Regions from separate parts of the Streptomyces sp. 796.1 genome, predicted to be linked through region 1. Evidence: riboswitches for the same ligand, from Rfam matches in the RefSeq annotation. Region 1 holds a riboswitch; the other holds the start of a gene.
The links. Region 1 has a riboswitch for cobalamin ahead of ACMA1D_RS07430 (hypothetical protein). Riboswitches for the same ligand answer to the same signal wherever they lie in the genome.

Region 2: it holds a riboswitch for cobalamin, as region 1 does, so the genes downstream of both, ACMA1D_RS01675 (cobalamin biosynthesis protein) here and ACMA1D_RS07430 (hypothetical protein) in region 1, are expected to answer to the same signal.

The regions. Positions count from the first base shown of each region.
Region 1 is NZ_JBLIWA010000007.1:183,538-187,282, reverse strand. Features, by position in the region: gene ACMA1D_RS07430 (hypothetical protein) at 1-951, opposite strand, end outside; cobalamin riboswitch at 1,084-1,301, opposite strand; gene ACMA1D_RS07425 (NUDIX hydrolase) at 1,602-2,030, shown strand; gene ACMA1D_RS07420 (SRPBCC family protein) at 2,151-2,564, opposite strand; gene ACMA1D_RS07415 (TIGR03564 family F420-dependent LLM class oxidoreductase) at 3,314-3,745, shown strand, end outside.
Region 2 is NZ_JBLIWA010000002.1:63,742-67,486, reverse strand. Features, by position in the region: gene ACMA1D_RS01680 (cobyric acid synthase) at 1-383, opposite strand, end outside; gene ACMA1D_RS01675 (cobalamin biosynthesis protein) at 398-1,567, opposite strand; cobalamin riboswitch at 1,736-1,868, opposite strand; gene ACMA1D_RS01670 (hypothetical protein) at 2,180-2,461, opposite strand; gene ACMA1D_RS01665 (anion permease) at 2,602-3,745, opposite strand, start outside.

The DNA of each region.
Region 1 (3,745 bases):
GCCGGTGTGGGCGACGAAGACGCCGTCGGCCCCGAACCGCTCGCGGTGCCCGAGCACGCTGGCGAACGTCTGCTTGGGCAGCGCCTCCTGGGAGAGCACCGCACTGGTGGTGGCGGCCCGGGCGACGACGGCCGGGTCGCCGGTGTCGAACCCCTTCAACAGGTCGGACAGGCACCGCTCGTACTCCTCGCCGCGCCGCCGGTAGTGGCGCAGCAGCAGCGCGGTGACGGCGCCGGTGTCCACGGTGCCGGGCTCGGTGACGAACGCGGTGTGGAAGCCGATGGCGGTGCCGAGGGTGCGCACCACCCGGTGCCGGGCGCTCAGGTGCAGCGCGAACTCGTCCAGGAAGACGCTGTCGGCCCGCTCGATCGCGGCCAGGATGCCGAGCACCACCTGCTGGTCGTACGGCAGCAGGAAGAGCCGGAACAGACAGCGCAAGGTGGCCACGACGTCGGCGGTCGAACTCGCCATGCCGACGCCGATCCGCAGGTCGGAATGGGTGCTCCAGTGCCCGGGCGGCAGTTGGAGGTCGAACCGGTCGAGGAACAGCCGCACCGCCTTCGCCGCCTTCGCGCCCAGCGGCAGCGGCCCTGGTGGTCCTGCGCCCGGCGTGAAGTACACCCAGGAGTGCCGGTCCACCGGGAAGGAGACCAGGGCGATGTCGGGCGTCGGGCCGGCGCGCAACGGGCCCTGGTAGAGCTCGCCCAGGGTGCCGTGGCAGACGCCGGCGGCGATGGCCGGAACCGGGGTCGTGGTGGGGGCGCCGGGCGGGGGCGCGGGCGCCGTGCGTGGGGGTGGCGCGGGTGCGCCGGACGGAGCTGGGAGCGCGGGCACCGTGGCCGGGGGCGTGGTGGGTGCGGGCGCCGTGTCCGGGAGTGCGGTGGGGGCGCCGGTGGGGGTACGGGGGCGATGCGCCGATCGGCCCGGTTGCGGATCTCCGTGGCCAGGCATGCGTCCTCCCTCGTCATCCCGTGCCCCGAGCGATGACGGGGGAGGGGCGAGGGCGAAGCGCGGGGTGAGGCCCCGCGCAGCCACCTGTACCGCCGACCCAGTCCACGAGGCCACCGTGCACACACCACGTGCACCACGCACGTGAGCAGCGGCAGGTCTTCGGACTCATGGGGCCTGCCGGACTTCCGACGGACAGCTACCGGCCACCGCTCCCGGGCCCGCCGCTGCGGGTCGGACGTCGACGGCGTGAGCTCCCACTCACCGTTGCGGGACAGTCCCGGACTCACACCGGGTTCCCTCTTGCGTCACGCCACTGGTGGATGGCGTGAACCAACTGCGCCTATCAGCGTAGGGGCGCCGCTCCGCAGGGGACAGAGCGAGTTCGCCCGTTGTCCTGATGTAGCGGTGTTGTCCTGATGCAGACGGTAGCTGGAGTGAATCTTGTGGGTGACACTGCTGGGTTGGCCAGGGAAGGGAGGGGCGCGTGGGGGCGGTGTGGTTGTCACCCGCCTGCCCACCGCCCACCGCCCGCCGACTGCCCACCGCTCACCACGCGCCGCCCGCAGGGCACCCGGCCCGCCACCGCCCCGGCGCGATCATGATGGGGCAGCCGGTACGACCGTCGTGGCCGGCATCGAGGGAGGCACCCCGTGGACATCAGGACCCGCGTCTCTGCGTACGCGATCGTCGTGGAGGCCGACCGGCTGCTGCTGACCCGGCTCTCCGCCGCCTCGCCGGTCTTCGCGCCCGGGCTGTGGCACCTGCCGGGCGGCGGCATCGACCCCGGCGAGCAGCCGGCCCAGGCGCTGGCCCGCGAACTCCACGAGGAGAGCGGCCGTACGGCACGCGCCGTCCGGCTGCTGGACGCCAAGAGCTACACCGCTCACCGCAACGGCACGCACTGGCACCTGACCGGCCTCTTCTACGCGGTCGAGCTGGCCCCGGGCACGCTGCGGGTCACCGAGACGGACGGCGCGACCAGCGCGGTCGCCTGGCACCGGATCGCGGACCTGACCCCGGAGGTGCTGTCCCCGGCCGCGATCGACGCACTGGAGTTGCTGCCGCGGGCGGCTGGTTGACGCACCGGGGCCGCCGGCTCGGTTGACGTACCGGGAGCGCCGACGGGCTGGCGTAACGCCTGTCCCACCCCGTCTCGCCCCCACCGCCCCGTCGGCGGCCCACCCGCGGCGCCCCGGCGCCTACCTGCACTCCGTGGTGCGCTTGAGGTCCCTGAGCCAGACCGTCAGCGACTGCGTCAGCTCGGCCCGCAGGCCGTACGGGTCGGCGTCCACGCGCGGGCCCGACCAGGTCTCCTCGGTGCGGGCCAGCGTGTTGTCGCCGATGGCCGTGAACGTCCAGCGGTGGACCTCGTGGATGCCGGCCGCCGGGCTCTCCCAGGTGATGTGCCGGCCGGGGGTGAGCGCGATGACCGTCGAGCTCACGGCCAGCCCGTGGCTGCGCCAGCGGAAGCTGGAGCCGACGGTCAGCGTGCCGGTCGGGGCGACCCGGTCGATCCCCGAGTTCCACACTGGCCAGGCGGCGACGTCGGTGTGCAGCCGCCACACCCGCTCCACCGGTGCGTGGATGAGCAGTTCGCGTTGGCCGCGGATCATGCTGGGGCCCCGTACTTGGTCAGGGCGTGTGCCGTGACCCCATCGTCCAAGGGTGCGAGATATCGGCTGCGGTAGGGGTCGGCAGGAATCGGAGGCATGGTGCACGTCCTTTGCGATGGCGCGGGGAGTCGTACGGCAGGGGTTCGCGGCGTGGGGCGCGTGGGGTGGTGGTGGGCGGGCTAGGGGGTGGCTAGGGGGTCAGTGGCTGACGGGTGGGGGTGCGGGCACGTCAAGGACAGGGGGCAGTGATGAGTGGTGAATTACTCTTGGTGGCACGCCGGTGAGTGCCACGGCGCGTAGTGGCGAATATGGCCATTTAGCTCTGTATGTACGGCAGTTGGCGGGACGGAATGCGTCCGTGATGGGCAACGCGGGGAGGGTCGTTGAGCGGATGCGGGCCATCGCACATCTGCTAAGAGTAATAAATCACTCACATCTAACGCGGTCAAGAGAAGTCCGAGAATCCGGCGGGCCGCGGTCCGTGTCGGCGCGGAGGTCGTCGATCGGCGTTGCCGGCTTCGGAAGTTGAGATGCACGGTCGGCGGCGGGGGTTCACTGCGCGCCCGGCAAATCCGTCCGACCACCCCGCGCCGGCACCCTGCCACTCCGCGACCCCATCAACCGTCACCGCGCGACCCGGCCCTGGCCAACCGCGACCGGCCAACCGCTCCCCGCGGCGGGGTCCCGCAACCGGCATGACCCGCGGTCAACTGCGGAATGAGCTGCCCGTGTTGCCGGTTGGATCGACCATGACTGTGGGAATCTCGCTGAACGCGGCGGAAGCCGCCAACCAGATCGACGCCACCGTGCAACTCGCCACCGAGGCCGCCGCGGCCGGACTGCGGTCCGCCTGGTTCGGGCAGACCTTCGGCGCCGACTCGCCCCAACTGGCCGCCCTCGTCGGGCGCGCCGTGCCCGAACTCCAGGTCGGCACCTCGGCCATCCCGGTCTTCGGACGCCACCCGCTGACCGTGGCCAGCCAGGCACTGACGGCCCAGGCCGCCACCCACGGCCGCTACCACCTCGGCCTGGCGCTCGGCAGCAAGCTGGTCGTCGAGGAAGGTTTCCGGCTGCCCTTCGAACGCCCCGTGGACCGGTTGCGGGAGTTCTTGACCGCCATCCGCCCGCTCCTGGAGACCGGCAACGTCGACTACCGCGGCGAACTCCTCGGCGCGGCGACG
Region 2 (3,745 bases), on a different contig from region 1:
AGGAGTTGCTGCCGCCCGCCGGGCATCGGCCCGGGGTCGCCCGCGTCGGCCGCCGGCCCGCGGTCCCCGAAGAAGCCGCGGGCGCTGAGCTCGCCCACCGGCTTGCCGAGCAGCACGACCTGGCTTGAGCGGTCGCTGCCCGGCTTGAGCAGCACCGGGTTCATCAGCGCGGTCGGCTCGACGCGGGCGGCCTGGGCCTGCATCGCCTGGGCCCGGCCGATCTCGGCGCCCTCGCGGGTGACGAAGGAGTTGAGGGACATGTTCTGCCCCTTGAACGGTGCGACGCGTACTCCGCGGCGTACCAGCCAGCGGCAGATGCCCGCCGTGACCACGCTCTTGCCGGCGTCCGACGTCGTCCCCGCGACCAGCAGCCCGCCACCCATGTGCCCGGCCCCCCTCATCGATCCCCCCTGTGGTTGCCCGCGGTGGCGGCGCCGTACGCGAGCCTGCCTGCGACGCTCGCCGCCAGCGCCAGCGCGCTGACCCGGCGCGAGAGCCGCACCGCGCGCTCGATGTCGGCGACCTCGACGGGCCGGTGCTCGGCGCCCAGCACCGGACGGTGCTCCACGCGGCCTGCGTAGGCGAGGGTGCCGCCGAGCCGCACGCCGAGCGCGCCGGCGAACGCGGCTTCCACGGGGCCGGCGTTGGGGCTCGGATGGCTGCCCGCGTCGCGGCGTACGGTGCGCCAGGCGCGGCCGGGGGCGGGCCCGGCGAGCACCGCGAGCGCGGCGGTGAGCCGGGCACCTGGCCAGCCGACCAGGTCGTCCAGGCGTGCGGACGCCCAGCCGAACCGCAGGTAGCGCGGCGAGCGGTGGCCCACCATCGCATCCAGGGTGTTCACCGCACGGAAGCCGAGCAGCCCGGGGACGCCGCCGACCGCGCCCCACACCAGGGCGCCCACCACCGCGTCGGAGGTGTTCTCGGCGACGGACTCCACGACGGCCCGGGCGATCTGCTGGGCGTCCAGGGCCTGCGGATCGCGCCCGCACAGCCGGGGCAGCGCGGCCCTGGCCGCGTCGAGGTCCCCGGCGGTCAGCGCGGCGCCGATGGTGCGCGCCTCCCGGCCGAGCGTGGTGCCGCCGAGTACGGCCCAGGTGGCGAGCGCGGTCAGCGCGGCCTCGCGCGCGCGGGCGGGCGAGGAGATGCGGGCGAGGGGGTACGGCGCCCGCGGGGCGGCGCTGACCGGGCGGCCGGTGCTCGGGCGCGGCGCAGCAGCCTGGCGCACCGTCGTGGCCCGGCTGGCAGGGACGACGGGGGAGACCGGGGAGGCCGGTACGGGCCTGCCCGCCGGTGCGGTCGACAGGGTGTGCGGAGCCGCCGGGCGGGTGCCGGCCGGGCCGCGCGCCGCCCGGGTCAGCAGTGCGCCGACGAGCGCGGCACCGCCCGCACACACGGCGGTGTGCAGAGCACCGTGCCCGCGGTGATCGCGCCACAGCCGTCGCTCCACGGCGCCGGCGGCACGTCCGAAGGCGGCCACCGGGTGGCCCCGCTGGGGGTCGCCCAGGGCGCGGTCGCCCAGGAAGCCGATGACGGCGCCGTACGCGTACGCAAGGGGGTCGGTACGCATCGGTCAGCCCGCCGTCGTGCCTCGGCGGGGGAGCGGTGCGGGCCGGCACGCCGACCGGTGTGGGCGGCGGCGGGCCGCACGGGCGGCAGGGGGCGCTGGACGGCGGCAGGCCATGGTGGTGTGTCCTCACTCAGGGTCCGCGCCCTGGCTCGACGTGATCGGCGGCGAGAGTCTCCTGGCTCCCGGATCGACGCCGCACCCCGGCCTTCCAGCCCGCGGTGTACGAGCCGTGGCCATGCGCTGGGGGAGCGCTCCCCGGTGACAGTGGCGGGACCGCGCCGGACTCGCACCGGCTTCCTCTCCTGTCGCCGTTTGGCCCCGGAAGTCCACCACGCCCCGGGAACGGCCGTCAACTCGCGGTTGACCTGCACAGAGGCCCGCCGGGCGGGGCGCGACACGGTTCGGTCGCACCCTGCCCGGCGGGCTGGGTGTGGTGGGGCGCGGCCCGACCGCAGCCCATCCGCCGCGGCCCCTGCGGATGTGGACCGGCGGTCGATCGGGCGGAAGCGGTCAGCCGGTTGGGCCAGGTGGCCGGCTGGACAGGGGGCGGGTGGTGCGGCCGTGGCCGTTCGCCGGTGCCGGCCGCGGGAGACCGCGGGGCGGCACCGGCGCTCAGGCCACGATCAGGTGGATGCCGTACCCCACCGCCGCCGCACACAGCGCGAAGCACAGGTAGGCACCGGAGCGGGCCAGCGCGCTGGTACCCGTCGTACCCACGGTGCTCGCCGTACCCACGGTGCTCGCCGTGCCCGCGGCGCCGGTGGCGCCCGGGGCGTCTTCGGCCGGCTTGGCCGAGGTGCCGACGATGCCGAGCGTGAACACGCCCACCAGGGCGACGGTCACCACCAGGCTCACGCCGAAGACCTCGCCGAGTGCGGCCCAGTCGATGTTCATGGCGCTGATTCCTTCGATCGTCTGCGGTGTCTGCGGTGTCTGCGGTGTCTGCGGTGATCTGTGATCGTCCGTGGAGCCCGGGTCGTACGTCGCCCAAGGCGTCCGCTTGACGGGGGCGGCGCGGGCGCCGCCCCCGTCGGCTAGGCCGGAGCGGCGGGCGCAGCCGTCGCCGGTGCCGGGGCGGCTGCCGGGGTCAGGCCGGGGGCGGGTGCCAGCGCGCCGTCCTGCTCGGCGGCGAGCGCGTCGACCAGCGCTGACGCGTCCGCAGGGGCGGATGGCGCGTCGGGTGCGGGCTCGGCGGCAGCCTCGGCGTTGGACTCCGCGGCCGACTGGTCGCCGGGGGCGGGCTGCGCGAGCGCCGCGCCGGTGGGCGGCGGTGCCACGCTGCGCACCGCGGCGGTCACCACGCCGATCGGCTCGGCGTCCAGGTCGGCGGGGTGCGCGGCGGGGACCGCGGCGACCGGGGCGGGGGCGCCGGCCGTGTCCGGGCCGGAGACCTCGTTGACGTTGGTGTGGTCGACGGGCTTGCGGCGCGAGGCCAGCCAGATGGCGCCACAGGCGATGACGGCCAGGACGGCGACCGTGGCCACGCCCCAGTCGCCCTGGTCGGCCAGGAGTGCGGCGGCACCCGCGACGATCCCGGCGGCCGGCAGGGTGAGCCCCCAGGCGATGACCATGCGGCCGGCGGTGGACCAGCGCACCACACCGCCCTTGCGGCCGAGCCCCGAGCCCATCACGGAGCCGGAGCAGACCTGCGTGGTGGAGAGCGCGAAGCCCAGGTGCGAGGAGGCCAGGATGACGGTCGCGGCACCGGTCTGGGCGGCGAAGCCCTGCGGCGGCTGGATGTCGGTGAGGCCCTTGCCCATGGTGCGGATGATGCGCCAGCCACCGAGGTAGGTACCGGCCGCGATGGCGAGGCCAGCGGAGGCGATCACCCAGGTCGGCGGGTCCGAGGCGGGCGCGAGCGCGCCACCAGTGACCAGGGCCAGGGTGATGACGCCCATCGTCTTCTGCGCGTCGTTGGTGCCGTGCGCCAGCGAGACCAGGGCGGCGGACGCGATCTGCCCGGCGCGGTAGCCCTTGGCGGTGTCCTGCGGATCTCGGTTACGGGCGATGCGGTAGGTGAGCCGGGTGGCGACCAGCGCGGCGATGCCGGCCACCAGCGGGGCGGCGACCGCCGGGATGAGGACCTTCATGACGACCGCGTCGCCGTTGACCCCGTCCATGCCGACGGAGACCAAGGTGGCGCCGATGAGGCCGCCGAACAGTGCGTGCGAGGAACTG